Regions from separate parts of the Bradyrhizobium sp. CCBAU 53415 genome, predicted to be linked through region 2. Evidence: predicted binding sites of a transcription regulator. Region 2 holds the regulator's gene; each other region holds the start of a gene.
The links. Region 2 encodes HrcA, which represses chaperone genes, less so after heat shock. Its sites were predicted from a motif close to GTTAGCACTCNCNNNNNGNGAGTGCTAAC; they were not measured.
Positions count from the first base shown of each region.

Region 1 (3,274 bases), on a different contig from region 2:
CGGGCCCTCGGCATCCAGCCTGACCTCCAGAGCGCGATCTCCAGCAAGATATTCACGCTCGACTTCGTGGCGGACGCCAGCGTTGAACAGCATCAGCTGGCGCGGCAGGTATGGTGGGAGCGGATCGGGGCAAAAATCGCGTCAGAAGCTGCGGCACCGCATGACAACAGCCGAGACCCGGATCGCCGTCTCGTGCTTGGCTATGTCTCCTCGGATTTCAACGCGCATTCGGCCGCGTTCATTTTCAAGCCGGTCCTGCAACACCATGACCGGGCGCGGTTCGAGATCGTGTGCTACTCGTGTTCGTCAAAAATGGATGCGACGACCAGCGAATTTCAAGGGATCGCCGATCGCTGGCGCGACGCCTCGCAATGGACCGACGATCGCCTCGCCGCTCAGATCCGCGCCGATCGCGTCGACATCCTGATCGACCTGTCCGGCCACACCAGAGGAAACCGCCTCGGCGTGTTTGCGCGCAAGCCGGCACCGATCCAGGTCCATGGCTGGGGCCACGGCACCGGCACCGGACTGCCAACGATCGATTATCTGTTCTCGGACCCGGTCGCTATCCCTGTCGCGGTGCGGCACTTGTTTGCGGAGACCGTTGTCGACCTGCCGTGCTTTGTGACGCTGGCGCCGCTGCCGGCCGGGATTGCGCGGGCGGAGGCGCCGGCTCTCTCGAACGGCTTCGTCACGTTCGGCGTCTTCAACCGCATCAGCAAGATTTCGGACGAGGCGGTTGAAGCCTGGTCCAGGATTCTCGAGCGGGTGCCGGGTTCACGACTTCTGGTCAAGGATTTTGCGCTGGACGATCAACTGGTCCGCGACGGTCTGCTGGCTCGGTTTGCAGCTTGCCGGTTGGCGGCCGAACGCGTCGATCTGGTCGGCGCCACCTCGCGAGACGAACATCTGGCATCGTTCAATCGCGTCGATGTTTGCCTCGATACGTTCCCGCAGAATGGCGGCGTCAGCACTTGGGAAGCCTTGCAGATGGGCGTGCCGGTGGTCGCGAAGCTCGGCAATAGCCTGCCCGGCCGTGCGGCCGGCTCCATCCTTGCGGCGCTTGGCCTGCCGGACTGGGTCGCGGAAAGTGATGAGGCGTATATCGAAATCGCGGCTGGCCATGCGGCGCAGATCGGCGACCTCGGTCGATTGCGCCGAGGACTGCCCGGACAGATCAACGCTGCGACCGCCGGCAACCCTGTCTCATATGCGCGAGCGGTGGACGATGCCTATCGCGCGATGTGGACACGCTATTGCAAGGACGGCGTCTGATCTCCGCCTCAATGCAGCCGGAACACGCCATCCACGGCGCGCAGCTCGGCCGGCTTGATCAGCTTGGAGTGCGCGACGGTGACCGAATGGAGGGGGCCATCGAGCTTCTCCTGCCAGAACGCCAGGAAATCCTTCAGCGCCGGAAATTTCGGAAACATGTCGTAGTTCTGCCAGACGTAGGTCTGGAGTAGCGAGGGATGATCCGGCATCCGATAGAGAATTTGCGCCGTCGTCAGTCCGTAGCCCAGCATCTGTTTCCGGAAATCCTCGGAAACGCCCCCACTCCGCAGTCCCATGCCAAACCTCCTTTGCAGGAGCGCATTCAAGGGGCGGCCTGATCGGTGTGCGCCTTACGAGCCACCCGGTACTGATGCGCTCACATGAGAGAAATGTGACGCAAACTGATAATCCATCTCAAGCCCAAAAGTTTAACAAGCTGTTGAAATTCAATGCGTTAGCAGCAGACATGACTCCGTGCTAATACGGTTTCGGGCGCGGGTTAACGATGGACATGAGATTCTGGCAGTCCGCGCTTCCGGGTGCTGATTTTTCTGCTAGAAGCCCTTGCCCCCGCAAAAATCCTGTCCTATCTCTGCCTCGCTCGTGCTAGCACTCGCGGGCAACGACTGCTAACAATCCAAAATCCTCAACACGTGCAATTGCTTAGGAGGACTGCATGAAATTCCGTCCGCTTCACGACCGCGTCGTGGTCAAGCGCATCGACGCAGAAGAGAAGACCGCTGGCGGCATCATCATTCCCGACACTGCCAAGGAAAAGCCCTCCCAGGGCGAAGTCGTCGCCGTTGGCCCGGGTGGCCGCGACGAGGCCGGCAAGCTGATCCCGATCGACCTGAAGGTCGGCGACCGCGTGCTGTTCGGCAAGTGGTCCGGCACCGAGGTCAAGATCGACGGCCAGGACCTGCTGATCATGAAGGAGAGCGACGTGATGGGCGTTCTCGAAGTCAGCGAGTCCAAGAAGAAGGCGGCCTAAGAGCCTCCTCTCCCTCCCCAGTCAAACACCTCAAGGAAAATCCAGATGGCAGCCAAAGAAGTCAAATTCTCGGTTGAAGCGCGCGACAAGATGCTGCGCGGCGTCGACGTTCTCGCCAACGCGGTGAAGGTCACGCTCGGTCCGAAGGGCCGCAACGTCGTGCTCGACAAGTCGTTCGGCGCTCCCCGCATCACCAAGGACGGCGTCACCGTCGCCAAGGAGATCGAGCTCGACGACAAGTTCGAGAACATGGGCGCCCAGATGGTGCGCGAAGTCGCCTCCAAGTCCGCTGACGCGGCCGGCGACGGCACCACCACCGCAACCGTGCTCGCCCAGGCGATCGTGAAGGAAGGCGCCAAGTCGGTCGCCGCCGGCATGAACCCGATGGACCTCAAGCGCGGTATCGATCTCGCGGTCGAAGCCGTCGTTGCGGACCTGCAGAAGAACTCCAAGAAGGTCACCTCGAACGACGAGATCGCCCAGGTCGGCACCATCTCGGCCAACGGCGACCAGGAGATCGGCAAGTTCCTCTCCGACGCCATGAAGAAGGTCGGCAACGAGGGTGTCATCACCGTCGAGGAAGCCAAGTCGCTCGAGACCGAGCTCGACGTCGTCGAGGGCATGCAGTTCGACCGCGGCTACATCTCGCCCTACTTCGTCACCAACGCCGACAAGATGCGCGTTGAGATGGACGACGCCTACATCCTCATCAACGAGAAGAAGCTCTCCTCGCTGAACGAACTGCTGCCGCTGCTCGAGGCCGTGGTGCAGACCGGCAAGCCGCTGGTCATCGTCGCCGAGGACGTCGAAGGCGAGGCCCTCGCGACCCTCGTCGTGAACCGCCTCCGTGGCGGCCTGAAGGTCGCGGCCGTCAAGGCTCCGGGCTTCGGCGATCGCCGCAAGGCCATGCTGCAGGACATCGCGATCCTGACCGGCGGCCAGGCGATCTCGGAAGATCTCGGCATCAAGCTCGAGAACGTCACGCTCAACATGCTCGGTCGCGCCAAG
Region 1 is NZ_LBJF01000001.1:1,224,068-1,227,341, reverse strand. It holds gene XH87_RS05735 (O-linked N-acetylglucosamine transferase, SPINDLY family protein) at 1-1,275, shown strand, start outside; gene XH87_RS05730 (usg protein) at 1,284-1,571, opposite strand; gene XH87_RS05725 (co-chaperone GroES) at 1,952-2,266, shown strand; gene groL (chaperonin GroEL) at 2,312-3,274, shown strand, end outside.
Region 1: XH87_RS05725 (co-chaperone GroES) is a predicted target of HrcA. The motif match lies at 1,881-1,909, and genes of this name have one in related genera.

Region 2 (3,274 bases):
AGGGACGCAAGATCGTCGCAGGGCTGGCGACAGATTTCTGCGTCGCCTGAACCGCGCTCGACGCGCGCAAGACGGGTTTCGAGGTCTATGTAACCGAGGATGCCTGCCGCGGCATCGACACGCAGGCTCACTGGCAAAGGCCCGGGCCGACATGGCGTCGACATGGCCGAGGCCGGCGTGAAGCGGATTCAGTCTGCGGATATCGCGACGAGCGCGTAAGATTTACGATCAGTCGTTGCGGGGCGATGCAAAGCATCGAACTACGGTGCGCAATTGCGCACCTGAGAACCTCGAGATTCCGGGTTCGGCTCTGCCGCCCCGGAATGACACCGACACTCAGTTCGCCGCGCCGCTCGACTCGTTGTTGTTCGCCGCGGGCGCGGCCTTGGCGCCGCCCTTCGCAACACCGACCAGCGCCGGGCGCAGCACGCGCTCGCCGATGGTGTAGCCGGCCTGCACGACCTGCACCACAGTGCCCGACGGCACCGACGCATCGGGCACCTCGAACATCGCCTGCTGGAAGTTCGGGTCGAACTTCTGGCCCTGCGGGTCGAACTTCTTCACACCGTGCTTTTCCAGCGCGTTAAGCAGCGAGCGTTCGGTGAGCTCGACACCCTCGATCAGCGAGGTCAGACCGGGATCGGCTGCGGCACGGGCCTCGGCCGGAACGGCGTCGAGCGCGCGCTGAAGATTGTCGGCAATGTCGAGCACGTCGCGGGCAAAGCCGGTGATGCCGTAGAGGCGAGCGTCGGCGACCTCCTTGCTGGTGCGCTTGCGCAAATTCTCCATTTCGGCCAGCGTCCGCAGCATGCGATCGCGCGCCTCGGCGGCTTCCTTCTGCAAGGTTTCGACCGAGCCGGGCTCGGGATCATCGGGCATGATGTAGGGTTTTGACACCACGGGCTCGCCGTTCGGCTGGGTCGTGTCTTCGGGTTGCCGGTCGCGATCGGTCATCGGCTCTGTTCTCGAACTCGTTTCAAGGGATTTTTCTGGCCCGGATATCGTGCTTCGGACGCCGAAAATCAAGCGCCCGTGATCGGAGGAAACGCCGGTCAGCCCCCCAGAAGGCGGCTGACGATGCGGGCGGCGTAATCCACGGTCGGGATCACGCGGGCATAATTCAATCGCGTGGGCCCGATCACGCCCAAAACGCCGACGATGTGGCCGGCGGCATCCCGATAGGGCGAGATGATGGTGGAGGACCCCGAGAGCGAGAACAGCTTGTTCTCACTGCCGATGAAGATGCGGACGCCCTCGGCGGTCTCGGCGCGTCCGAGCAGGTCGATCACGCCGCGCTTGGTCTCGAGATCGTCGAACAACAGGCGCACCCGCTCCAGATCCTCCAGCGCATGCAGATCTTCGAGCAGATTGGCATGGCCGCGAACGATGAGCTGGCGATCCTCGTTCTCGCCGCCGGACCAGCTGGCGATACCGGCCGAGATCACCTTCTGCGTCAGCTGATCGAGCTCGGCACGGGCCTCTCCAAGTGCCGTCTCCAGCTCGAGCCGCGCCTCGGCCAGCGTGCGGCCGCGGATGCGGGCATTGAGGAAATTGCCGGCCTCGACGATCGCCGAGGAGGGAACCCCGGGCGGCAGCGCCAGCACGCGGTTTTCGACCTGGCCGTCCTCGCCGACGAGGATCACCAGCGCCTTCTCCGGTTCCAGGCGGACGAATTCGATGTGCTTCAGCCGCGCATTGGATTTTGGCGTCAACACGACAGCGGCGGCCCGGGTGAGGCCCGAGAGCCGCATCAAGGCCTGGTCCAGCGCCGCCTCGACCGACTGCGCCTCACCGACGGAGGAGAGCTGGCTCTGGATCGCCTGCCGCTCCGCCTCGTTGAGGTCGCCGACCTGCATCAGGGCATCGACGAAGAAGCGCAGGCCGAGTTCCGTCGGCAGCCGGCCGGCCGAGGTGTGGGGGGCATAGATCAGGCCGAGCTGTTCCAGATCGGCCATGACGTTGCGGACCGAGGCCGGCGACAGCGGCATGGCGATCAGGCGGGAAATGTTGCGCGAGCCGACGGGCTCACCGGTCGCGAGATAGCTTTCGACAATTTGACGAAAGATGTCGCGGGAGCGCTCGTTGAGCTGGGCGAGGCCTGCGCGCGGCGCGATCAGATGGATCGGATCGTGATGTGCCACAGACGGTAACTCCTCTCAGATGCTCATAATTTGTCCATCCCTGGGGCTTCTGACAAGCGCGGCGTTCGCGGCCTCGAAAACAGCGGGTGAAAAGGCCTTGCCGCCCACCCCCGCCCCACCTACAAGCACCGCGAACAGCCTTTTCCCGTGAGTTTTGGAGGATTTCCCATGCGGCCAAGCCGCCGTGCGCCCGACGAATTGCGCCCCGTGACACTGGAGCGCGGCGTGGTCAAATATGCGGAAGGCTCATGCCTGGTGAAATACGGCGACACTCACGTGCTGGTCACCGCCACGCTGGAGGACCGCCTGCCGCCGTGGCTAAAGGGCCAGGGCCGCGGCTGGGTCACCGCCGAATACGGCATGCTGCCGCGCGCGACCTCCGAGCGCACCCGCCGCGAGGCCTCCGCCGGAAAGCAGAGCGGCCGCACCGTCGAGATCCAGCGCCTGATCGGCCGCTCGCTTCGCACCATCATCAATCTCGAAGCGCTCGGCGAGCGCCAGATCACGGTCGATTGCGACGTGCTTCAGGCCGACGGCGGCACGCGCACGGCCTCGATCACCGGCGCCTGGGTCGCGCTCGCCGATTGCGTCAACTGGATGAAGGCGCGCAACATGGTCAAGGCCAACGTGCTGCGCGACAACGTCGCCGCGATCTCCTGCGGCATCTACAACGGCACGCCGGTGCTCGATCTCGACTACGCTGAGGATTCCGAGGCCGAGACCGACGCCAATTTCGTCATGACGGGCGATGGCCGTATCATCGAGGTGCAGGGCACCGCGGAACGCGAGCCGTTCACGGAAGCCGAGTTCCTGGCGCTGATGGCGCTGGCCCGCAAGGGCGTCGCGCGTCTGGTGGACTTGCAGAAACTGGCTGTGGCGTAGTCAATAGGCCCATGCACCGCCGAATCACGGACAAGCTGGTCATCGCCACCCACAATCCCGGCAAGCTCGCCGAGATGCGGGAGCTGCTTGCGCCGTACGGCATCGAGGCGGTGTCGGCCGGCGACCTCGGCCTGTCCGAGCCGGACGAGACGGGCAGCGATTTCCGCAGCAATGCCGCGATCAAGGCGATCGCGGCAGCGCGGGCGACGAGACTTCCCGCCTTCGCCGATGATTCCGGCATCGTGGTCGAC
Region 2 is NZ_LBJF01000022.1:152,940-156,213, reverse strand. It holds gene grpE (nucleotide exchange factor GrpE) at 337-954, opposite strand; gene hrcA (heat-inducible transcriptional repressor HrcA) at 1,053-2,141, opposite strand; gene rph (ribonuclease PH) at 2,310-3,023, shown strand; gene rdgB (RdgB/HAM1 family non-canonical purine NTP pyrophosphatase) at 3,035-3,274, shown strand, end outside.

Region 3 (3,274 bases), on a different contig from region 2:
TCTAGATCACATGCGCCGCGGAAGCTGCCTGGCTGATCGGAGCCCGCGACGTGGTCAATAAAGAGCAAAAGCCGTTTTGTTTGGTAAACGTATCGGGCGCTTGGATTCACCACGTCGCGAGCGGCGGCGCTATTTGGCGATCAGCGTTTATTTTCCATGAACGCCGTGCGTCCATGGTTAATCGCCTCTTTGCGCGGCGTCGCGCGCGGCCGCCCGGCAGTTCCCGCTGTGAACTTCGTGTTAAATCGCTTCTGCCTACAAAGACGCGTGAATGAGGTGGGGGGAGTATCCTGATGGCTGTTCACCGCAAACGTTTTCGTGTCGAGGATATCGTCGGTGGCGAGATGCCCATTCTAGACATAACTGAAGAGGCACCCCCGATGCATAGCGAGATCATGGCTGAGCTGCGCGCGATCCGCGCACAGATGGCGAAGGGCGCGGCCCCGCTGTCCGGAAGCGCAGCCATGGCGGCGATCGACGCCTCGACGGCCCACGAGCTTGCCGAGGCGCGTACCATGCTCGAGACCTACCGGGCCCAGATCGAGCAGTGCGAGAAGCTGAAGGTGGAGCTCGACCTCATCCACGACGCCATCGATCGCACCAAGCGCGAGATCGCGACGCTGCACGGCAAGAGCTTCGACGGCGGCGAAATGGCCAAGGTCAATGGCGAGCTCGGCGCGGTGGTCGGCGGCACCGAGCAGGCGACCCAGCAAATCCTCGAAGCCGCGGAATCGATCGACCAGGCCGCCAGCGCGATGTCCAAGGTGGACTCGGCCGATCAGCAGAAGCGGCTCGCCGACGACATCCAGGAACGCGTCATCTCGATCTTCGAAGCCTGCAACTTCCAGGACCTCACCGGCCAGCGCATCAGCAAGGTCATGACCACGATGAAGTTCATCGAGCAGCACATCAATGCGATGATGGACATCTGGGGCGGCGTCGACGCGATCAAGGCCCATGTGCCGGCGCAGGTCGACAGCCGCAGCGAGGACGAGAAGCTCCTCAACGGCCCGAAGCTCGCCGGCGACGTCGGCCACGCCTCGCAGGACGACATCGACGCGCTGTTCGACTGAGCACGGCGCGAGATAGAGAAAAACAAAACGCCGGCGAGAGCCGGCGTTTTTTGTTTTGCGGGTTTGCCTCGTACGGTCATTCCAGGGCGATGCGTCAGCATCGAGCCCGGAAGCTCGAGGTTCCGGGTTCGGTCCTGTGGACCGCCCCGGAACGGCAATCAGAGCATCACGCCCGCGGCGCGCAGCGGACGTAGACCATGTTGCCGTAGCGGGTGGCGGCGTCCTTGTCGATGAAGCGGGTGATCAGCACACGTCCGTCGAACGAGACGATCTCGCGATCCTGCTCGCCAGGGGTCGGTCCCGCCGGTCCGATGTAGTTCTTGCCGCTCGGCGAGCCCTTCAGCCTTAGTTCCTGCGGCGTCGCCTGGTCGGCCAGATGCATGATCACGCCGCCGGAGGAGCCTGCGGTGATCACATAAGGGTTCTTGCACTGCGCCCGGGCGGCAGCCTCGGTGCGGGCGCGATCGGCCGGGTTCTGGAACGAGGCTAGACCCCAGCGGCCGACGATCTCGTCGGGGCGGATGGTGGCGGGCATTTCCGGAGCCGTGCCCGGTTCGGCCTCGGGCGGAGGCGAGGACGACGAGAAGGACGGCAGGCTCATGCCGCCGCCGCAGGCGCCCAGCAACAGCGCCAGACAAGAGGCGGCCGCCAGATTGGCCACCGTGCGCGCGTGAGCTGAACTGATCATGGCATTCCCCCGAACAAGACCATGGCCGCACCCCTCCCGCAGCCAAGCGCAAAACCGCTGCCGGAGCAATGACGTCCTTTGATACGCCGGCGCCCCGAACAAGTTTCCAATGCCACCATCCTATATCCGCCTCAACAATCGCTTAACCACCTTTGCTTGACAGGATCGCGGCCAACCCATATTCCCGGACCCACTATTAGCACTCGGAAAGCCCGATTGCTAAGCGCGCCTTTCCATCCTCTGAGAGAGGATGGACAGAAACGCCGCCCCACCGACTTCCACTACTTCCAAAGCGAGCCTCCAAAGGGAAACGTCATGGCTAAATCCAAATTTCGTCCGCTGCATGACCGTGTCGTGGTCAAACGTATCGACGCCGAGGAAAAGACCAAGGGCGGCATCATCATTCCCGACACCGCCAAGGAAAAGCCGTCGCAGGGCGAGGTGGTCGCCGTCGGCCCCGGCGGCCGCGACGAGACCGGCAAGCTGATCCCGATCGACCTCAAGGTCGGCGACCGCGTGCTGTTCGGCAAGTGGTCGGGCACCGAGGTCAAGATCGACAATGAAGAGCTCCTGATCATGAAGGAGTCGGACATCATGGGCGTGCTGGCCTAAGGCCATCTGCCTGAACAGCCGCTGAATGCTCCATCGTCATGCCTGGGCTTGACCATCACTTTTCGCAAGATGATGGCTTGCCGGGCCTACGCCCCGCCGAAGCGGCTACAGCCGCGCTGGCGGGTCAGGCCCGGCAATGACGAAGAGAAGCGGCACACACAGCACGAACAAGACACACATCACCAAACACGAGGGATTGCAGAAATGGCTGCCAAAGACGTCAAGTTTTCCGGAGACGCACGCGATCGCATGCTGCGCGGCGTCGACGTTCTCGCCAACGCCGTCAAGGTGACGCTCGGCCCGAAGGGCCGCAACGTCGTCATCGAGAAGTCGTTCGGCGCGCCCCGCATCACCAAGGACGGCGTCACCGTCGCCAAGGAGATCGAGCTCGAGGACAAGTTCGAGAACATGGGCGCCCAGATGGTGCGTGAGGTCGCCTCCAAGACCAACGACCTCGCTGGCGACGGCACCACCACCGCGACCGTGCTGGCCCAGGCCATCGTGCGCGAAGGCGCCAAGGCGGTTGCCGCCGGCATGAACCCGATGGACCTCAAGCGCGGCATCGACACCGCGGTCGCCGCGGTCATCAAGGACATCGAGAAGCGCGCCAAGCCGGTCGCCGCCTCCTCCGAGGTCGCCCAGGTCGGCACCATCTCGGCCAATGGCGATGCCGCGATCGGCAAGATGATCGCACAGGCGATGCAGAAGGTCGGCAACGAGGGCGTCATCACCGTCGAGGAGAACAAGTCGCTCGACACCGAGGTGGATATCGTCGAGGGCATGAAGTTCGACCGCGGCTATCTCAGCCCCTACTTCGTCACCAACGCCGAAAAGATGACCGCCGAGCTCGAGGACGCCTACATCCTCCTGCACGAGAAGAAGCTCTCGGGCCTGCAGGCCA
Region 3 is NZ_LBJF01000026.1:235,645-238,918, forward strand. It holds gene XH87_RS25170 (protein phosphatase CheZ) at 294-1,073, shown strand; gene XH87_RS25175 (hypothetical protein) at 1,240-1,761, opposite strand; gene XH87_RS25180 (co-chaperone GroES) at 2,077-2,373, shown strand; gene groL (chaperonin GroEL) at 2,578-3,274, shown strand, end outside.
Region 3: XH87_RS25180 (co-chaperone GroES) is a predicted target of HrcA. The motif match lies at 1,957-1,985, and genes of this name have one in related genera.